3 regions of the Delftia sp. NA_296.1 genome follow, and region 3 is predicted to be linked to each of the others. Evidence: predicted binding sites of a transcription regulator. Region 3 holds the regulator's gene; each other region holds the start of a gene.
The links. The regulator FNR, encoded in region 3, switches genes on or off when oxygen is low (the NO sensors DNR and NnrR bind a similar motif). The targets are predictions, from matches to a motif close to TTGATNNNNATCAA.
Positions count from the first base shown of each region.

Region 1: ACUTR7_RS22755 (DUF7933 domain-containing protein) is a predicted target of FNR. The motif match lies at 4,015-4,028, and genes of this name have one in related genera.
Region 2: adhP (alcohol dehydrogenase AdhP) is a predicted target of FNR. The motif match lies at 5,252-5,265, and genes of this name have one in related genera.

Region 1 covers NZ_JBQZGF010000010.1:66,706-73,398, reverse strand. Annotated here, with positions in the region: gene ACUTR7_RS22765 (DUF502 domain-containing protein) at 27-650, opposite strand; gene ACUTR7_RS22760 (FmdB family zinc ribbon protein) at 669-980, opposite strand; gene ACUTR7_RS22755 (DUF7933 domain-containing protein) at 1,200-3,884, opposite strand; gene ACUTR7_RS22750 (sodium:solute symporter family protein) at 4,062-5,510, opposite strand; gene ubiB (ubiquinone biosynthesis regulatory protein kinase UbiB) at 5,569-6,693, opposite strand, start outside.
Region 2 covers NZ_JBQZGF010000003.1:292,830-299,522, reverse strand. Annotated here, with positions in the region: gene ACUTR7_RS09275 (LysR family transcriptional regulator) at 1-9, shown strand, start outside; gene earP (elongation factor P maturation arginine rhamnosyltransferase EarP) at 15-1,148, shown strand; gene efp (elongation factor P) at 1,311-1,865, shown strand; gene ACUTR7_RS09260 (DUF2239 family protein) at 2,004-2,624, shown strand; gene ACUTR7_RS09255 (MATE family efflux transporter) at 2,679-4,097, shown strand; gene adhP (alcohol dehydrogenase AdhP) at 4,161-5,189, opposite strand; gene rimO (30S ribosomal protein S12 methylthiotransferase RimO) at 5,340-6,693, opposite strand, start outside.
Region 3 covers NZ_JBQZGF010000003.1:181,193-187,885, forward strand. Annotated here, with positions in the region: gene ccoG (cytochrome c oxidase accessory protein CcoG) at 1-1,169, shown strand, start outside; gene ACUTR7_RS08665 (FixH family protein) at 1,227-1,541, shown strand; gene ACUTR7_RS08670 (hypothetical protein) at 1,721-2,008, shown strand; gene fnr (fumarate/nitrate reduction transcriptional regulator Fnr) at 2,090-2,809, opposite strand; gene hemN (oxygen-independent coproporphyrinogen III oxidase) at 2,972-4,354, shown strand; gene ACUTR7_RS08685 (sulfite exporter TauE/SafE family protein) at 4,360-5,076, shown strand; gene ACUTR7_RS08690 (HD-GYP domain-containing protein) at 5,146-6,492, shown strand; gene ACUTR7_RS08695 (bifunctional diguanylate cyclase/phosphodiesterase) at 6,489-6,693, shown strand, end outside.

The DNA.
Region 1 (6,693 bases), on a different contig from region 3:
GCGCCCGGGATGGGCGCGACAGTTTGTTATTTGGATTCCGCGGGCAGTGTGAGATCCGGAGGAGTCACCACGCCCATCGAAACAATGTACTTGAGCGCGGCATCCACGCTCATTTCCAGCTCGATGCAATCGCTCTTGCGAACGATGACGAAATAGCCGCCCGTCGGGTTCGGCGTTGTCGGCACGAAGACGCTCAGGTATTCGTCACGCAGATAGGCGGCGACCTCTCCGCTGGGCGAGCCGGTGACGAAAGCCACGGTCCAGACGCCTTCGCGCGGCCACTGCACCAGCACGGCGGTGCGAAACGCATTGCCACTGTCCGAGAAGACGGTATCGGACACCTGCTTGACGCTGGAATAGATGGAGCGCACCACGGGAATGCGGCTGACCACCGCATCGCCCCAGGAGACAAGCTTGCGGCCGATGAAGTTGCTGGCCGCAGCGCCAACCACCAGCAGGATCAGCAGCGTGAGCACCACGCCGAAGCCGGGAATGTGGAAACCCAGCAGCCGGTCCGGATGCCAGGCCTCGGGCAGGATGGCCAGCGTCTGGTCCAGCGTGCCGATGATCCAGTTGAGCACGCCCAGCGTGATCACCAGAGGAACAATCACCAGCAGGCCGGCGAACAGCCATTTGCGCAGAGCGGACATGAGAAATGCAAGCCTTGATTAATGGCCCGTGGAGGGTGCGGGAGCAGATGCGGGGGCCGCAGCAGGCGCAGTTGCCGCAGGTGCGGCAGATGTATCCGAGGCCTGGGTGTCTGCCGCTGGAGCCGGCGTGGCGGCGCTCTTGCTGCCGCTGTTCTTGAAGTCGGTCGCGTACCAGCCCGAGCCCTTGAGCTGGAAGCCGGCAGCCGTCAGCTGCTTGGAAAAGGCCTCGGCACCACAGGCCGGGCAGGTCGTCAGCGGAGCATCCGAGATTTTCCGCAGCACGTCCTTGGCATGACCGCAGGAGCCACACTTGTATGCATAAATAGGCATGGCGCTAATGCTTATACGAGAGAAGATGCAAAACTTTCGATTATAGGCATCCGCCCGATACTGCGGCTGCCTTGCCCCCAAAGGCCCAGGCCGGAGAGCCGCAAGCCGCATGCATCAGTCGGTACCTGATGGCCCGAAATGCAAAATGCCAGTCGCGCGGACTGGCATTCCATCAGGGCGGTGCCGGCCCCGCTGCCGGGGCGCCTGCCGCGTCCATGTTCAGCGCCGTGCCCGGCGCCGCTGCATCCCCATACCGGCCAGCATGACGGCAAGGCCCATCAGCACCAGGGCAGGCACCCCGGTGGCGGGGACCGGCTCCGGCGTCAATGCGGCAGCAACCACCAACTCCTGGTCACGCGAATTGTTGGCCGGCTCCGGGTCCGTGGTTCCACTGACCGCCGTCACCGTGGCTGTCAGGCTGCCCTGCGTGGTGGGCGTGAAGCTCACCGTGCAGGAAATGCGGGCACCCGAGGCCAGCGGCGCGCCAGTCGGCACCGCAGGCGTGCATGAGGTGCTGGCACCTGCCGGCAGCCCTGCGATGGAGCAATTGGCAAAGGCCGCCGCATTGGGGCCGGCATTCGTGCAGACGAACGATCCCTTCACGGGAACACCCACGTTGGCGGTGGCCGGCAGCGTGACGCTGGTGGCCTGCATGTCGGCCCGCTCCACGGGGTTGAAGGGGTGGGCCTTGGTGTTGTTGGCCGGCACCGGATCCACCGTGCTGCTGCTCGCCGTCACCAAGGCCGCGATGGTGCCCGTTGTGGTGGGCGTGAACTGCACTGTGCAGGCGATGCTGCCGCCCGATGCCAATGGCGAGGCCGTGGGCACGCTGGGCGTGCAGGACGTGGTCGCCCCGGCGGGCAGGCCGGAGATCACGCACGAAGCCGCCGTGGCCGCACTGGGGCCGGCATTGGTGCAGCTGAAACTGCCGGATACCGGCGCACCCACCGTCATGGTCAGGGGAAGCGAGATGGCGCTGGCCTGCATGTCGGCACGCTCCCCGGGGCTGTAGGGGCGCAAGATGGTGTTGTTGGCAGGCACCGGGTCCGGCGTGCCACTGCTGGCGGAGACCAGGGCCGTGAATGCCCCGCCCGCTGTGGGCGTGAAGCCCACCGTGCAGTCGATGCGGGCGCCCGAGGCCAGCGGCGATCCTGTAGGTACAGCGGGAGTGCAGGACACGGACGCGCCTGCCGGCAGGCCTGAAATGGCGCACGAGGCTGCCGCCGCAGGGCTGGGCCCCGCGTTGGTGCAGCTGAAGCTGCCGGATGCCGGCGTGCCCACCGCCATGGAGGCCGGCAGGGTCAGCTCCGTGGCCCTCATGTCCGCCGACTCCCCTGGGTTGTAGGGGAAGGACATCGCATTGTTGCTTGGAACCAGATCTGTCGTTGCACTGCCGGCCGTCACCAGTGCCGTGATGGCGCCCGTGACAGCAGGCGTGAAGCCTACCGTGCAGGCGATGCTGTCGCCTGCGGCCAGCGGCGATCCTGTAGGAACAGCGGGAGTGCAGGATACGGAAGCGCCTGCCGGCAGACCTGAAATGGCGCACGAGGCTGCCGCCGCAGTGCTGGGTCCCGCGTTGGTGCAGCTGAAGCTGCCGGATACCGGTGCTCCCACCGTCATGGACGGCGGAAGATCAACGCTGGCGGCCTGCATGTCGGCCGCTGGCGCAACCGCCAGCACAGCCAGTGTGGCCGGCTGGTTCAGGCCAATAAGACTGAGGTTGGAAGAACCGTTGGTGAAGCTGCCTGTCGCGGTCGGGCGCACGTCGAGGCTCACCTCGCAGAAGGCGGCGCCCTGGGCCAGGTCTCCGTTGGACACGGTCACGGTGCTGCCGCCTGCTGCAGCCTGCACGGTCGTGCCGGGGCAGGTGGTGCTGGCATTGCCCTCGACGACCAGTCCTGCAGGCAGGTTGTCGGTAAACGACCAGCCTTGCTTGCGCAGCAGATCGTTCGTATTGGTGATGGTCATAGTCAGCCGGGAGACCTGGCCGAGGTGGATGCTGGCAGGCGAGAAGGCCTTGTCCAGTTGCGGCGTCACGTCGATGATCTGCGCGTTGTCGATCGACGAATCGTTGCCCATGGAGCTGGTCTGGTCGTTGTGCAGAACAAACCCGACAGAGGCCCCGCTGAAGAGCAGTGCTCCCGGAGAAGTCACTGTCTGGGCCACAGCGGTCTGGGAGCCGGAAATACCGATAGGTGTTGTATTGAATGACTGTCCACCCACGCATGGATTGATCGCGGTCGTGGAGATGGGCAGTTCCGTACCAGCGTCATTGATCAGAGAAAAACGCAGCAGCGGGGCTGCAAATCCCGACGAGCAGAAGGTCGCCACCACATCGGTACGGGCCGTGAGGAATCTGCTGCTGGCACTTTGTGCAATATTGGTGGCGGTACGAAAGGCAATTGCGCCAGCAGGAAAGGTCCCATTCGCTGTAAGCATTGCCATGACGTGATTGTTGCGTGCAGCCGCCGCACTCTGGCCCTGATAGCGCCCGACGACCTCGGCCATCTGCTGCAGGCTGTTCCAGTTGCCTTGGACAGCGCACGCCGCAATCATGGCCGCAGAATCCGGATTCTGGTTGAATGAGGTGACTATGCCATTGCACTGGTTGGCACTCATCCGGTACAGCGGGTCGGCGGTATACATCTGCCCCGCAGGGGCCGCGCCTTTGTAGAGCAGCAGGTCCCGCCCCTCCGTGGTGATGGGGGGTGTCTGCGGGTTTTCGAAATCCTCGCTCCAGACAATGACCGGCGCGACTGGGATTCTCGGCGCAGCCATTGCCACCTGGCCGCACAGGGCTGGCACAAGCAAGGCGCCGCCAAGCCAACTCCATCGGAACCGGACGCCGGCAACAGGCCGCAGCTTCAGCCGGCGAGCCCTCGCAATCAGTTTGAGTGTTTTCATGACGGTGCTTCCTCCCAAGCGTTTGCTATTCGGAGGTCCGCCGTACTGTCACGACCTGTGCTTCACACCACCCAAGTCAGCATTCCGGGACCTCCACAATCCCAGCCGCCGACTATATAGTTAATAACTATTGATGATTGTCATCAATTGTTTTTGCAAATGATGGTGTGACGGCGCTTACCTTTCGGGGCTGAATTCAAGAATGTCTGCGCTGCGATTGGCCAGCCACTGCGGTGCCAGTGACCCGGCCAACATCCCCGTCACAGCCGCCAGCAGTCCCGCCAATTGCTGCGGAAATGCCTCGTGCAAAGCCGGCGTGGCCATGAAGACCACCCACACGCCAATGCCCAGTGCCACGGCGCAAATGGCGCCCTGCGTGGTGGCGCGCTTCCAGTACAGCCCGAAGACCAGGGGCACGAAGGCGCCGACCAGCGGCACCTGGTAGGCGCTGGAGACCAGCTCATAGATGGGCGTTCCTTCCATCTTGATCGAGTAGGCCAGCACGCAGATGCTGAAGACGAGCACGCTGATGCGCATGGCCAGCAGCATTTCCCGGTCGCTGGCCTGGGTGCGGAACTGGCGCCAGATGTTCTCGGTGAAGGTCACGCTGGGCGCCAGCAGCGTGGCCGAGGCACAGGACTTGATGGCCGACAGCAGCGCGCCGAAGAACAGCACCTGCATGACGAAGGGCATCTTGTCCATGACCAGGGTGGGCAGCACCTTCTGCGGGTCCTGCTTGAGCAGCTCCGCCGTCTCGCCGGGCATGATGATCAGCGCGCTGGCCACGAGGAACATGGGCACGAAGGCGAAGCAGATATAGGCCGAGCCACCGATGACGGTGCCGCGCGTGGCGGCCTTCTCGCTGTGGGCCGACATCACGCGCTGGAACACGTCCTGCTGGGGAATGGAGCCCAGCATCATGGTGATGGCCGCGCCAAAGAAGAAGAGGATTTCATGCCAGCTGGGCTCGGGCCAGAACTGGAACAGATCGCGGCTCACGGCCAGGTCGATGACCTTGCCGGCACCGCCAGCCATGTCGCTGGCAAACCAGGCCAGCACCACCAGGCCGACGACCAGGATGATCATCTGCAGGAAGTCCGTCACCGCCACCGACCACATGCCGCCGAACAGCGTATAGGCCAGGATGGACACCACACCGATGGCCATGCCCATGGAAATGCTGACCGTGCCGCCCGACAGCAGGTTGAACACCAGGCCCAGGGCCGTGACCTGGGCCGAGACCCAGCCCAGGTAGCTGAGCATGATGATCAGCGAGCAGACGATCTCGATGGACCGGCCATAGCGGTGGCGGTAGTAGTCGCTGATGGTCAGCAGCGTCATGCGGTAGAGCTTGCCCGCGAAGAACAGGCCCACCAGGATCAGGCACATGCCCGCGCCGAACGGGTCTTCGACCACGCCGCGCAGGCCGCCCTCGATGAACTTGGCGGGCACGCCGAGCACGATCTCCGAGCCGAACCACGTGGCAAACGTGGTGGTGATGATCATGTACATGGGCAGATGGCGCCCGGCAATTGCGAAGTCGGCCGTGTTCTTGACCCGCCTGGCCGCCCACAGGCCGATGGCGATGGTCACGAACAGGTAGGCGATCACCATAGAGAGCAGCACGCTGGCACTCCTGTTTCAAAGTGGGAAAAGGGAGAGGTCCGGAAACCCGTCAGTGTTCTCAGTACCAGCGCAGCCGCACCACCAGTTGCAGCAGGATCAGCGCGATGACAAAGCCGATGCCGGCGCTGACGATGGCCTGCAACAGGCGGTTGGTGAGCTTTTGCTGCTGCAGCAGCTCCTTGAGCAGTTCGTCGTGCTCGCCGGAGTTGCGCGTGAGCCGGCGATGGATCAGGCGCGGCAGCTCGGGAATGAGCTTGGCATAGCGCGGCGCCTCGGCCAGCAGCTCGCGCCACAGCCGTTGCGGGCCCATCTGGTCCAGCATCCATTTTTCGAGGAAGGGCTTGGCCGTGCTCCACAGGTCCAGGTTGGGGTCCAGCTGGCGCCCCAGGCCTTCGATGTTGAGCAGCGTCTTTTGCAGCAGCACCAGTTGCGGCTGGATCTCGACTTGAAAGCGGCGCGAGGTCTGGAACAGGCGCATCAGCACCATGCCCAGCGAAATCTCGGCCAGCGGACGGTCGAAGTACGGCTCGCAGACGGCACGGATGGCGGCCTCCAGCTCGTCCACGCGCGTGCTCGGCGGCACCCAGCCGCTTTCGATGTGCAGCTCGGCCACGCGCTTGTAGTCACGGCGGAAGAACGCCGTGAAGTTCTGCGCCAGGTATTCCTTGTCGTACTCGGTCAGCGTGCCGACGATGCCGAAGTCCAGCGAGATATAGCGCCCGAAGGTCTCGGGCTCCAGGCTGACCATGATGTTGCCCGGATGCATGTCGGCGTGAAAGAAGCCATCGCGAAAGACCTGGGTGAAGAAGATGGTCACGCCGTCGCGTGCCAGCTTGGGGATGTCCACGCCGGCTTCGCGCAGGCGCTCGACCTGGCTGATGGGCACGCCGGTCATGCGCTGCATGACCATCACGTCGTTGCGGCAGAAATCCCAGTACACCTCGGGGATCAGCACCAGGTCCAGCCCTTCCATGTTGCGGCGCAGCTGCGCGGCATTGGAAGCTTCGCGGATCAGGTCCAGCTCATCGTGCAGGTAGTTGTCGAACTCGGCCACGACCTGGCGGGGCTTGAGGCGCTTGCCGTCGGCCGACAGGCGCTCGACCCAGCGCGCCATCATGTGCATCAGCGCCAGGTCCTTGTCGATCACGGTCTTCATGCCCGGACGCAGCACCTTGACGGCCAC
Region 2 (6,693 bases), 110 kb from region 3:
GAACCCTGATCCCCATGCTTGCCTTCAAACCCATCCCCCCGGCCCCTCTGCCAGAGCAGGCCGTTGTACGGACCTGGGACATCTTCTGCCAGGTCATAGACAACTTTGGCGACATCGGCGTGTGCTGGCGCGCGGCGGCCGACCTGGCCTCACGCGGCCAGCGCGTGCGGCTGTGGATGGACGACGCCAGCGCCCTGGCCTGGATGGCTCCCCGGCCGCACCCGGCCGGACTCAGCGTCCATGACTGGCCCACGCGGGCGCAGGATGTCCCGCAGGCCGTGGGCGATGTGGTCATCGAGGCCTTCGGCTGCGAGATCCCGCCGCCCTTTCTGGCGGCCATCGCGCGCCGGTCACCGCTGTGGATCAACCTGGAGTACCTGTCGGCCGAGGACTATGTGGAGCGCTGCCACCGCCTGCCCTCGCCGCTGATGTCGGGGCCGGCTGCGGGGTTGACGCGCTGGTTCTTCTACCCGGGCTTCACGGCCGCCACGGGCGGCCTGCTGCGCGAGCCGGACCTGGCCGCGCGCCAGGCAGCTTTTGCTTCCGAGGGCCGGCAGGCCTGGCGCACACGCCACGGCATAGGCACCGGCGATTGCGCCATCTCGCTGTTCTGCTACGAGCCCCCTGCCCTGCCTCAATGGCTGGCCCAACTGCATGCAGCGCCCCCTGCGCCGCAGGCCACGCATTTGCTGGTGACCCCGGGACGCGCAGCCGCCGCCGTGCAACAGGCCATGGCCAGCGTGCCCGCCACGGAACAAGGCGCGGTGACCCGGCATGCGCTGCAGCCCTGCCCCCAACCTCAGTTCGATGAAATGCTCTGGGCCTGCGACCTGAACCTGGTGCGTGGCGAGGATTCGCTGGTACGCGCACTGTGGGCGGGCCAGCCGCTGGTCTGGCACATCTATCCCCAGCACGACGACGCCCATCACGACAAGCTCGACGCCTTTCTTGACTGGCTGCAGGCACCAGCCAGCCTGCGCGCCTTCCACCATGCCTGGAACGGTCTGGCACCGGCAAGCACGTTGCCCGCAATCACGCCTGCGCTGCTGCAGCAATGGCAGGAATGCGTGCAGGCGGCACGCTCGCGGCTGCTGCAACAGACCCCATTGATTGAGCAGCTACAAGCTTTCGTGACCGAAAAAAGCTAGAATGCACGTTTTGCCTCCCTGGAGGCGCCGCTGCGGGCGACCGCCAGCCGGCCGCCATCGACCAACCAGGGTTGCACCCGCCGCGGAACTGCGGCAGGCGCACCGTCCCAGCGACTTCGCTTGCCTGCCCTGTTGAGCGGCTCAACCTCAGCCAAGCAAGCTATGAAAATCGCTCAAGAAATCCGCGCCGGCAACGTGATCATGCACGGCAAGGACCCGATGATCGTCCTGAAGACCGAATACGCTCGCGGTGGCCGCGGCGCCGCCACCGTCCGCATGAAGCTCAAGTCCCTGCTGGGCAACATGGGCACCGAAGTCGTCTTCAAGGCCGACGACAAGATCGACAACGTGATCCTGGACAAGAAGGAGTGCACCTACTCCTACTTCGCCGATCCGATGTACGTGTGGATGGATGCCGACTTCAACCAGTACGAAGTGGAAGCCACCAACATGGGTGACGCCATCAACTACCTGGAAGACGGCATGGAAGCCGAAGTCGTGTTCTACGACGGCAAGGCCATCTCCTGCGAGCTGCCCACTTCCGTGGAACGCGAAATCACCTGGACCGAACCCGCCGTCAAGGGCGACACATCGGGCAAGGTGCTCAAGCCTGCCAAGATTGCCACCGGCTTCGAAGTGCCCGTGCCCCTGTTCGTGAGCCAGGGCGACAAGATCGAAATCGACACCCGCACTGGCGAGTACCGCAAGCGCGTCTAAACAACGCTTGCAGTTCCCTCTGCGAAGCCCCTGGCAGTCTCTGCCAGGGGCTTTTTCTTTGGCGGCATGCCGCACGATCAACAAAATTTAACCCGGGTTTAATTGACTTGATATTTTTACCCGGCTAATATCTGCGCCATGACTACCAAATCCAGCGCAGCGGCCACCGAGCCCGCCCCCAGCTACACCATCTTCCAGGGCCATGGCCGTCTGCTCCAGGGGGACAGGCCTGCCGTCCTGCAGTTCCTGCAAAGCCATGAACAACAGGCGCAGGGCAGTGGATCGGCACCGCCGTTGTGGGTTTTCGACGACCACAGCGGCATGCGGCTGGACCTGGACTGGCGCAGCGAGCTGGCCTCAGCGCCTGCCCCCGCCGAAGCCGCCGCGCCCCGCAGCGTGGGCCGCCCCAAGCTGGGCGTGGTGGCGCGCGAGGTGACCTTGCTGCCGCGCCACTGGGAATGGCTCAACCGCCAGCCCGGCGGCGCCTCCGGCGCACTGCGCAGGCTGATCGAGGAGGCGCGCGGCAAGCACGCCGCACAGGATGCCGTGCGCGCCGCCACCGAAGCCGCCTACCGCTTCATGAGCGAGATGGCGGGCGACCTGCCCCATTTCGAGGACGCCAGCCGCGCCCTGTTTGCACGCCAGGCCGAAGCCTTTGCACGGCACACCGCCGCCTGGCCCGAGGATGTGCGAAGCTATCTGCAGCAACTGGGCGGCCCCGTATGGGCGGGCTCACCTGCGGCGCCAGCCCAGGACTGAAGACCTGACCCGGCCCGACCTCACTGCTTTTCTCGTCGCATTACCAGACACAACATGACGAAACCAACCGAACCCCTGCCCCAGGCCGCCGCGCCTGCCGCATCCAGCCACGGCGGGCCGCCCATTGCCGGCAGCCAGCCGCTGTGGCGCACCTTTCTGGTGTTCCTGGGCCCCATGGTGCTGGCCAACATCCTGCAATCGCTGTCGGGCACCATCAACAGCGTCTTCATCGGCCAGATGCTGGGCGTGCAGGCGCTGGCCGCCGTCGCGGCCTTTTTTCCGGTGATGTTCCTCTTCATCGCCTTCGTGATCGGCCTGGGCGCGGGCTCCTCGGTGCTGATCGGCCAGGCCTACGGCGCGCGCATGCATGACAAGCTGCGCGCGATTGCGGGCACGGCCATGTGCATAGGACTGCTGTTCGGCGCCATCGTGGCCCTGTTCGGCGGGCTGTTCACCGAGCCGCTGATGCGGTTGCTGGGCACGCCACCCGACATCATGGAGCAGGCCACGCTGTACTCGCGCATCGTGCTGCTGGGCATGCCGGGGCTATTCGTGTTCCTGCTGGCCACCTCGCTGCTGCGCGGCGTGGGCGACACGGTCTCGCCCATGCTGGCGCTGCTGATCTCCACGGGCACGGGCCTGGCCTGCACCCCGGCGCTGATCGCGGGCTGGGCCGGCCTGCCGCGCCTGGGCGTGGCCAGCGCGGGCGTGTCCATGATCCTGGGCTTCACACTGGCGCTGGCCTGGCTGGGCTGGCGGCTGCGCCGCATCGGCAGCCCGCTGGCTCCCAATGCCGCGCTGTGGAAGGCGATGCGCATTGACAGGACCCTGCTCAAGAGCATCCTGCGCGTGGGCATTCCCACGGGCGTGCAGATGATTGCCTCGTCCATGGCCGGGCTGGTCGTCGTGTCGCTGGTCAACGGCTTCGGCTCCAGCGCCACGGCCGCCTATGGCGCGGTCAACCAGATCAACTCGTTTGCGCAGTTTCCCGTGATCTCGGTCGCCATCACGGCCTCCATCCTCGGAGCCCAGGCCATCGGCGCGGGACGCAGCGAGCGCCTGGGAGCCATCACGGCCACAGCCATCCGCATGAACCTGGCATTGGGCGCCGCACTGGCCCTGATCGGCAGCCTGTTCGCACGGCCGCTGCTGGGCATGTTCATCACCGACGAGCAGGTGCTGGTGCTGGCCATCGAGCTGCTGTACATCGTGCTGTGGAGCGGCCTGCTGCTGGGCTGCTTCATCGCACTGTCGTCCATCATGCGTGCCAGCGGCGATGTGGTCATTCCCACGGCCATCACCATCACGGTGCTCGCCGTGCTGGAGCTGCCCATGGCCTGGTGGCTGAGCCGCGGCTTCGGGCTGATGGGGATCTGGATGGCGCTTCCGCTGTCCTACACCCTGACGCTGTGCCTGCAGACCGCCTACTACAAGCTGGTCTGGAAGAAGCGCCCCATCCGCCGCATGGTGTAAGGCATGCGCCAGGCAAAACAGGCTTCCCGAGGGAAGCCTGTTTTTTTGGGAGTGGGCAAGGCGTCAGGCGTTCAGGTCCAGCACCACGCGCCCTTCGATCTTGCCTTCATGCATGCGCGCGAAGATGTCGTTGATGTTCTCCAGCCGGTCTGTGGACACGGTGGCCTTGACCTTGCCCATGGCCGCGAAGTCCAGAGACTCCTGCAGGTCCAGCCGCGTGCCCACGATGGAGCCGCGCACGGTCACGCCGCTGAGCACCATGTTGAAGATGGGCAGCGGGAAGCTGCCGGGCGGCAGGCCGTTGAGCGATACCGTGCCGCCGCGCCGCACCATGCCCAGCGCCTGCTCGAAGGCCTTGGGCGATACCGCCGTCACCAGGGCGCCGTGTGCGCTGCCAATCTCCTTTTTCAGGTAGGCCGCAGGGTCCGTGGTCATGGCGTTGACCGTGACCTGGGCGCCCAGGCGCCGGGCCAGCGCCAGCTTGTCGTCATCCACATCCACCGCCGCCACATTCAGCCCCATGGCCTTGGCGTACTGCACGGCCATGTGGCCCAGGCCGCCGATGCCCGAGATCACCACCCAGTTGCCGGGTTTGGTGTCGGTGACCTTCAGGCCCTTGTAGACGGTGACGCCCGCGCACAGCACGGGAGCGATCTCGATCAGGTCCACGCTGCCCGGCAGCAGGCCCACGAAGTTGGCATCGGCCAGCGCGTACTGCGCAAAGCCGCCGTTGACGGAGTAGCCGGTGTTCTTTTGCTGCTCGCACAGCGTCTCCCAGCCGCCCAGGCAATGCTCGCAATGGCCGCAGGCCGTGTAGAGCCATGGAATGCCGACGCGGTCGCCCTCCTTCACATGGGTGACACCTGCACCCACGGCGGCCACATAGCCCACGCCTTCGTGGCCGGGAATGAAAGGCGGATTGGGCTTGACGGGCCAGTCGCCCTGCGCCGCGTGCAAATCGGTATGGCAGACGCCGCAGGCCTCGATCTTCACCAGCACATGGCCGGGATCGGGCCTGGGCACCGGGACTTCCTCGATGGTGAGCGGCTTGCCAAACTCCCGCACCACGGCGGCCTTCATGGTCCTGTTCATTCGCGCCATCCTTTCTTTGCGTCAAAGTAGGTACAGCATTTCAGCGAAGCGACCTGAACGCCTTGATCAAAATCAGGCCTTGGACCATCAAGGACAAAAAAAGCGGGCAAGGAAAACCTTGCCCGCTTTTCAGGGATGCGAATGCAGGCCTTACACGGGCTGGCCCACCAGGTCGTGGCCCTGCGTGCCCACGATGCGCGCCTTCACGAAGTCGCCCACCTTGTAGGTCTTGCTGGCCTTCTCGGGCGGCAGCAGATGCACCAGGCCATCGATCTCAGGCGCATCGGCATAGCTGCGGCCCACGCCACCCTTCTTACCCAGGCCCACGGACTTGTCCACCAGCACCTGCATGGTCTGGCCCACGCGCTTTTGCAGGCGCGCAGTGGAAACCTCTTCAGCCACGGCCATGAAGCGCGCACGGCGCTCCTCACGCACTTCCAGGGGCAGCATGCCGGGAATCTCGTTGGCGGCAGCGCCTTCGACCGGGCTGTAGGCAAAGCAGCCCGCGCGGTCGATCTGCGCCTCGCGCAGGAACTGCAGCAGGTGCTCGAACTCCTGCTCCGTCTCGCCGGGGAAGCCCGCGATGAAGGTGGAGCGGATCACCAGATCCGGGCAGATCTCACGCCAGCGCTGAAGGCGCTCCAGGTTCCTCTCGCCGTTGGCGGGGCGCTTCATGCGCTTCAAGACATCGGGATGGCTGTGCTGGAAGGGAACGTCCAGATAGGGCAGCACGCGGCCCGTGGCCATGAACGGAATGATCTCGTCCACGCTGGGGTACGGGTAGACATAGTGCAGGCGCACCCAGGCGCCATAGGGCTCGGCGATCTCGGCCAGCGTCTGCACCAGTTCGAGCATGCGCGTCTTCACCGGCTTGCCGTCCCAGAAGCCCGTGCGGTACTTCACATCCACGCCATAGGCCGAGGTGTCCTGGCTGATCACCAGCAGCTCCTTGACGCCGCCCTCGAACAGCGCACGCGCCTCCTTGAGCACATCGCCCACCGGACGCGAAACCAGATCGCCGCGCATGGAAGGGATGATGCAGAAGGTGCAGCGGTGGTTGCAGCCCTCGGAAATCTTCAGGTAGGCGTAGTGCCTGGGCGTGAGCTTGATGCCCGCCTCGCCAAAGGCGCCCGGCACCAGGTCGATGAAGGGATCGTGCGGCTTGGGCAGATGGGTGTGGACGGCGTTCATCACCTCCTGCGTGGCGTGCGGCCCGGTCACGGCCAGCACGCTGGGATGCACTTCCTGGATCAGGTTGCCGCCATCCTTGCCCGCCTTGGCACCCAGGCAGCCCGTGACGATGACCTTGCCGTTCTCGGCCAGCGCCTCGCCAATGGTGTCCAGGCTCTCGCGCACGGCGTCATCGATGAAGCCGCAGGTGTTGACGATCACCAGGTCAGCGCCCTCGAAGGTCTTGGAGGTCTGGTAGCCCTCGGCGCTGAGCTGGGTAAGGATGAGTTCGGAGTCCGTGAGTGCCTTGGGGCACCCGAGGGATACCATACCT
Region 3 (6,693 bases):
AGGACTTCATCTACCTGGCTGGCCTGCTGATCATCTCGGCGCTGGCATTGTTCCTGTTCACGGCCGTGGCCGGGCGCCTGTGGTGCGGCTTCTCGTGCCCGCAGACGGTCTACACCGAGATCTTCATGTGGGTGGAGCGCAAGGTCGAAGGCGACCGCAGCGCGCGCATGCGGCTGGACAAGAACGGCTGGACCTTCGAGAAGGCCTGGAAGAAGTCGCTCAAGCAGTTGCTGTGGATCGCCATTGCGCTGTGGACCGGCTTCACCTTCGTGGGCTACTTCGTGCCCATCCGCGAGCTGGGCGGCGAGCTGCTGGCGCTGCAGGGCAGCTGGCAGATGTTCTGGGTGCTGTTCTACGGCTTTGCCACCTATGGCAACGCGGGCTACATGCGCGAGCAGGTCTGCAAGTACATGTGTCCCTATGCGCGCTTTCAGAGCGCCATGTTCGACCGGGACACCATGATCGTCAGCTACGACACGGGCCGGGGCGAGCCGCGTGCACCGCGCACCAAGAAGGTGGACTACAAGGCCCAGGGCCTGGGCGACTGCATCGACTGCAAGATGTGCGTGCAGGTCTGCCCCGTGGGCATCGACATCCGCAACGGTCTGCAATACGAATGCATTGGCTGCGGCCTGTGCATAGACGCCTGCAATTCCATCATGGACAAGATGGAGTACCCGCGCGGCCTGATCCGCCTGACCACGCAGAACGCCATGGCCGGCCTGTGGCGGCGTGCCCAGGTGCTGCGCCGCATCTTCCGTCCGCGCGTGCTGATCTACTCGGCCGTGCTGATCGGCTTGAGCGTGGCCATGATCGTGAGCCTGGCGCTGCGCCAGTCGGTCAAGGTGGACGTGATCCGCGACCGCGCCTCGCTGTCGCGCATCGTGGCGGGCGGCAAGCTGGAGAATGTCTACCGCCTGCAGATCATGAATGCCACCGAGCAGGCCCAGCGCTACCGCATCAGCGCCCATGGCCTCGATGGGCTGGAGCTGGCGTCCGAGCAGGAAGTCGAGGTCGGCCCGGCCGAGACGCGCGGCATTGCGGCGCGCCTGCAGATTCCCTACGGTTCGGCCGAGCCGGGCTCGCACACCGTATTCTTCGATATCGATGCCGTGCATTCGGGCGCGGGACGCGCGTCCGAAAAGGCCGTCTTCCTGGTGCCCCGGTGATGTTCCTGGCAGGCGCGGCACGGTCCGCGCCTGCCGCCTGAAAGAAAGAGGTTTCCCATGTCTTCCAGTCCCGCAGTGTCCGCGCCCGCGCAGGCTCCCTCGCACCCCGACGCCGGCAAGCCCTGGTGGAAGTTCGGCCATGTCTGGCTGGTGGTGGCCGGCCCGGCGGCCGTGGTGGTCGCTGCCGTGATCACGGCCATCATCGCCATCAACGGCGCCGATCCCGTGATCGATCCCGACTACTACCGCAACGGCATCACGATCAACGAGCGTGCCGATGGCGTGCGCGAAGTGCCCAAGAGCATGGCGCCCGCCGTCACCGGCCGCAACCATGCGGCCACGCCCGCGCACGATCACCCCACGGACCGCTGATCGCCGTGCACCCCTGCAAGAGGCCGCAGTCGCGGCCTTTTTGCATGGCGGATCGCATCTCCGGCATGCGCGACGGGTGAGGGTTTCCTACAGGCGTGCAGGGCGCTGCGGGGCTTGGCGCCATGCGTTGGCGCGGCGCACAATGAAGTCGACCCCTCGACAGCACAAGGAGATCGCTGATGTTGGCCCAACGCTGGATGTGGATTGCCTGGCCTGCCTTTCTGGCAGCCGCCGTGATGGAGATGCTGGTTTTTGCCTTTGTGGACCCGCTGGAGCTGCATTGGCTCGGCGACCTGGGCTGGTCGCGCCAGGGCATTTACACGCTGGCCTTCTTCGCCTTCTGGGGCGTGACCATGCTCTCCAGCCTGATGACCACCATGCTGGGCCGCTCGGCCCGTGATCTCAATGACGGCGTGGTCTCCGAGCCCGACCCGGACCTGGCCATGCAGGGGCTGGGGCGGGACTGATCGAGAGCCCGCCGCAATGAACAAGGCCCGCGACAGCGGGCCTTGTTCATTGGCGGATGAATGCTTACTGCCCTTGCAGCCTCACTGGCACTGCTGGCTGTTGACGATGCGCTTGAGCGCCTCCGTGTCCAGGATGCGCAGATGGCGCTGGCGCACCTCGATGATGTTGTCGTCCGCGAACTTGGAGAAGGTGCGGCTCACCGTCTCCAGCTTCAGGCCCAGGTAGCTGCCGATTTCCTCGCGCGTCATGCGCAGTACCAGTTCGGACTTGGAAAAGCCCCGCGCATGCAGGCGCTGCACCAGGTTGAGCACGAAGGCGGCCAGGCGCTCCTCGGCGCGCATGCTGCCCAGCAGCAGCATCACGCCGTGCTCGCGCACGATCTCGCGGCTCATGACCTTGTGCACATGGTTTTGCAGGGCCGTGACCTCGCGCGACAGGTCTTCCAGCTTGTCGAAGGGCATGACGCAGACTTCGGCGTCTTCCAGCGCGACGGCATCGCAGGTGTGGTGGTCGTTGACGATGCCGTCCAGGCCGATGATCTCGCCGGCCATCTGAAAGCCTGTGACCTGGTCGCGTCCGTCCTCGGTGGCCACGCAGGTCTTGAAGAAGCCGGTGCGGATGGCGTACAGCGAGGTGAATGTCTCGCCGTTGCGAAACAGCAGGCCTCCGCGCTTGACCTTGCGGCGCGTGGCCACGATGTCGTCGATGCGCTGCATCTGCTCGGCATCCAGGCCCATGGGCATGCACAGTTCGCGCAGGTTGCAGTTGGAGCAGGAGGCTTTGATGGTCTGAAGGTTCATGGAGTGATAAACATCAGCGGCACACAGCGTGCCGGCGGTGACCTCGTGGATTGCGATGAGTTGGATCAAATTGTCGCAGCAGTCCCTCAAACAACTCTTGATATGAGTCAAGGACATGACCGATGTGCTGCGGCACAGTCGAGGTATTAGAGGAAAAAACCCATGACCGCTGTCACCCCAGAGCTGCTGCGTCGCTTTGACGTACCGGGGCCCCGATACACCTCGTTCCCTACCGCCGACCGCTTTGTCGAGGCCTTTGGTGCAGAGGACTATATCCTGGCGCTGCAACAACGCAAATCGAGTACCGCAGCGCGTGCCATGCCTTTGTCGCTGTATGTGCACGTGCCCTTTTGCGAGTCGCTTTGCTACTACTGCGCCTGCAACAAGATCGTGACGCGCCACCACGATCGCGCCGCCGTCTACCTGGACTACCTGGCGCGCGAGATGGCCTTGCACACGGCCCATTGCGGCAAGGGCCAGACCGTCAGCCAGCTGCACCTGGGCGGCGGCACGCCCACCTTCTTCTCCGACGACGAGCTGCGCACGCTGATGGGCCTGTTGCGCGAGCATTTCAAGCTGGAGCCGGGTGGCGAGTACTCCATCGAGGTCGATCCGCGCACCGTCAGCGTCGAGCGCCTGGCCGTGCTCAAGGAGCTGGGCTTCAACCGCCTGAGCTTCGGCGTGCAGGACTTCGACGAGCAGGTGCAGATCGCCGTGCACCGCGTGCAGCCGGCAGAGCAGGTGTTCGAGCTGGTGGCGGCCGCGCGGCAGCTGGGCTTTGCCTCCATCAACGTGGACCTGATCTACGGCCTGCCCAAGCAGACGCCCGAATCCTTCGAGCGCACGCTGGCCCAGGTCAACGCGCTGCGGCCCGACCGCATCGCGCTCTATGCCTATGCCCACCTGCCCGAGCGCTTCAAGCCGCAGCGGCGCATTGCGGCCGAGGATCTGCCCCAGGGGGCCGACAAGCTGGCCATGCTGTCGCGTTCCATCGCCGCGTTCATGGACGGTGGCTATGTCTATGTGGGCATGGACCACTTCGCCCTGCCGGAGGACTCGCTGGCCGTGGCCAAGCGCCAGGGCCGGCTGCACCGCAACTTCCAGGGCTACAGCACCCAGCCCGACTGCGACCTGATTGCGCTGGGCGTGTCGGCCATCGGCAAGGTGGGCGCCAGCTACAGCCAGAACGCCAAGACGCTGGAGGAGTACTACGACGCCATCGACGCCAGCCACCTGCCCGTGGTGCGGGGCCTGGCGCTGTCGCGCGACGACCTGGTGCGCCGCGCCGTCATCATGGCCATCATGTGCCAGGGCGCCGTGCTGTTCGAGCCCATGGAGCAGGCCTGGCTGCTGGGCTTTCGCGAGTACTTCGCGCCCGAGATGGCGGCCCTGGAGGACCTGCAGGTCAAGGGCCTGGTGCAGATCAGCGACGAGGGATTCCAGGTCACGCCCATGGGCTGGTACTTCGTGCGCGGCGTGGCCATGCTGTTTGACCGATATCTGCAGGCGGACAAGAACCGGGCGCGGTTTTCGAGGATCATCTAGGCCCCATGCTGTTGTCGCTGCTCTGGACCGCTTTGATCATGGGGCTCGTCGGCGGGCCCCATTGCCTTGCCATGTGCGCTGCGCCCTGCGGCGTGGTCACGGGCGGGGCGGGGCAGGGCGGCGGCTCGCAGGTGGTGGCCGTGCATGGATTGCAAAGCCGGCTGTGGCTGCGCACGGCGCTGTTCCACGGCGGCCGTCTGGCCGGCTATGCCAGCCTGGGCGCTGCCTCGGCCCTGGCCATGGAGAGCCTGTCCTGGCTCACCAGCCAGACCACGGCGCTGCAGCCGTTCTGGACACTGACCCATGTCGCCGTGATGGCCTGGGGCCTGGCCATGATGGTGCAGGCCCGCCAGCCCGCCTGGCTGGAGTCTGCCGGCCGCGCTGCCTGGCGGCGCGTGCAGCCCTGGGTGTCGGCGCCGGGCGGCACGCTGGCGGCAGGCTATGCCTGGGCGCTCATGCCTTGCGGACTGCTGTATTCGGCCGTGCTGGTCGCCGCGCTCAGCGGCGGCCCGTTGCAGGGCGCGCTGGCCATGGCGGCCTTTGGCGTGGGCAGCGGGCTGTGGCTGGTGGCCGGCCCCTGGCTGTGGCGGCTGGGCCGGCAGCGCCTGAACGGCCTGCGCGCCGAATGGGGCACGCGCCTGGCCGGCCTGATGCTGGTGGGCGTGGCCGTATGGGCGCTGTGGATGGACCTGATCTACAAGCCCAGCCTCTGGTGCCGTTGAGCAACAGCTGAGGCCAGACTTGGCACCTGGGGTCGCGGATTGGCTGCGAGGCCCTCAGAACTGGAGATAATGCCCGAATCATCGGCTTACATATTGCCGATTCCTTCAGCCTCGGGGCCGTTGCCGCGCGTGAACCATTCCGTCCTCATCGATATCCGAGACCTCCGTCCGGGCATGTTTGTCCAGCTCGATGTTGGGTGGCTGAACCATCCCTTTCCGGTCAGCAGCTTCAAGATCACCTCCAGCGCACAGATCCAGACCCTGAAATCCCTGGGCCTGGAGGTGGTGCGCTGTGTCCCGCACAAAAGCGACACCTGGCCCGCCGAGGTGCGCACCCCGCCGCCGCAGGAGCTGCCGCCCGTCGTGGTGGCCCCCGAGCCTGCACCCACCGAACCTGCGCCAGCACCGCTGCTGCTGTCCGTGCCCGACTGGCGCGGCCGGCTGGAGGACTGCAATGCGCGCTTTCAGAAGGTGGAGCGCGGCTATGTGGCCATAGAGACCACCATCGCCAGCGCGCCCGAGCAGGCGCGCATGCCCACCGAGGCCCTGGTCGATGGCTGCCTGGCCGAACTGGCGGGCCCGCAGGACGTGGCCATTCACCTGCTGTCCGATGGCGTGGGCAGCAGCCAGAGCGTGCATGCCGTCAACGTGACCGTGCTCAGCCTGCTTCTGGGCCGGGCCCTGGGCCTGCAGGAATCGCTGCTGCGCGACCTGGGCTTGGCGGCGCTGCTGCATGACGCGGGCAAGCCCGTGGCCGGTGTCGAAGGCATGCACGGCCTGGCCCTGGAGCCTTCCGTGCCCGACGCCCTGCGCGAGCGCTACGAGCGCCATGTGGGCGAATCCGTGGCCATTGCCATGCGCATGGGCCTGTCGGCCCAGGTCACCACAGCCATCGCCCAGCACCATGAATGGGCCGACGGCACGGGGTTCCCGCTGAGCCTGGTGGCCGAAGACATGGAACTCACGGGCCAGATCCTGGCCCTGGTCAACAGCTACGACCGCCTGTGCAACCCCGGCGATGCACAGACGCCGCATACGCCGCACGAGGCCCTGTCCATGCTGTTCAGCCGGCTGCGCGACAAGTTCGCCGCGCCCGTGCTCAATGGCTTCATCCGCATGATGGGTGTGTTCCCCCCGGGCTCGGTGGTGGAACTGACCGACGGGCGCCATGCCATGGTCATGTCCGTGAATGCATCACGCCCGCTCAAGCCCTCGGTGATGGTGCACGATGCCGGCGTGCCGGCCGCGCAGGCGCCCGTGCTGGCGCTGGAGCTGTTTCCCGAGCTGGGCATACGCCGGGGAGTGGCGCCCGCGCAGCTGCCGCGCGATGCGCTGGACTACCTGTCGCCGCGCCGGCGTGTCTGCTATTACTTTGAACGGGCGGTGGAGTTGGATCCACCGAAGGTGGCGTCTTGAACAAGCAAGCGCTCAACCGCGCCTGGCCCCGCCTGCTGGATGCACTGCAGGAGGCCCTGTGGCTGATCGATGCGCGCACCCTGAAGGTGCTGCGCGCCAACGCCGCCAGCGAATCCGTCACCGGCTATGAGGCCGATGCGGCCCCGGGCCTGCCCGTGCAGGTGCTGGCCGCCACGCCGCAGCAGCAGGCTTTCTGGAGCG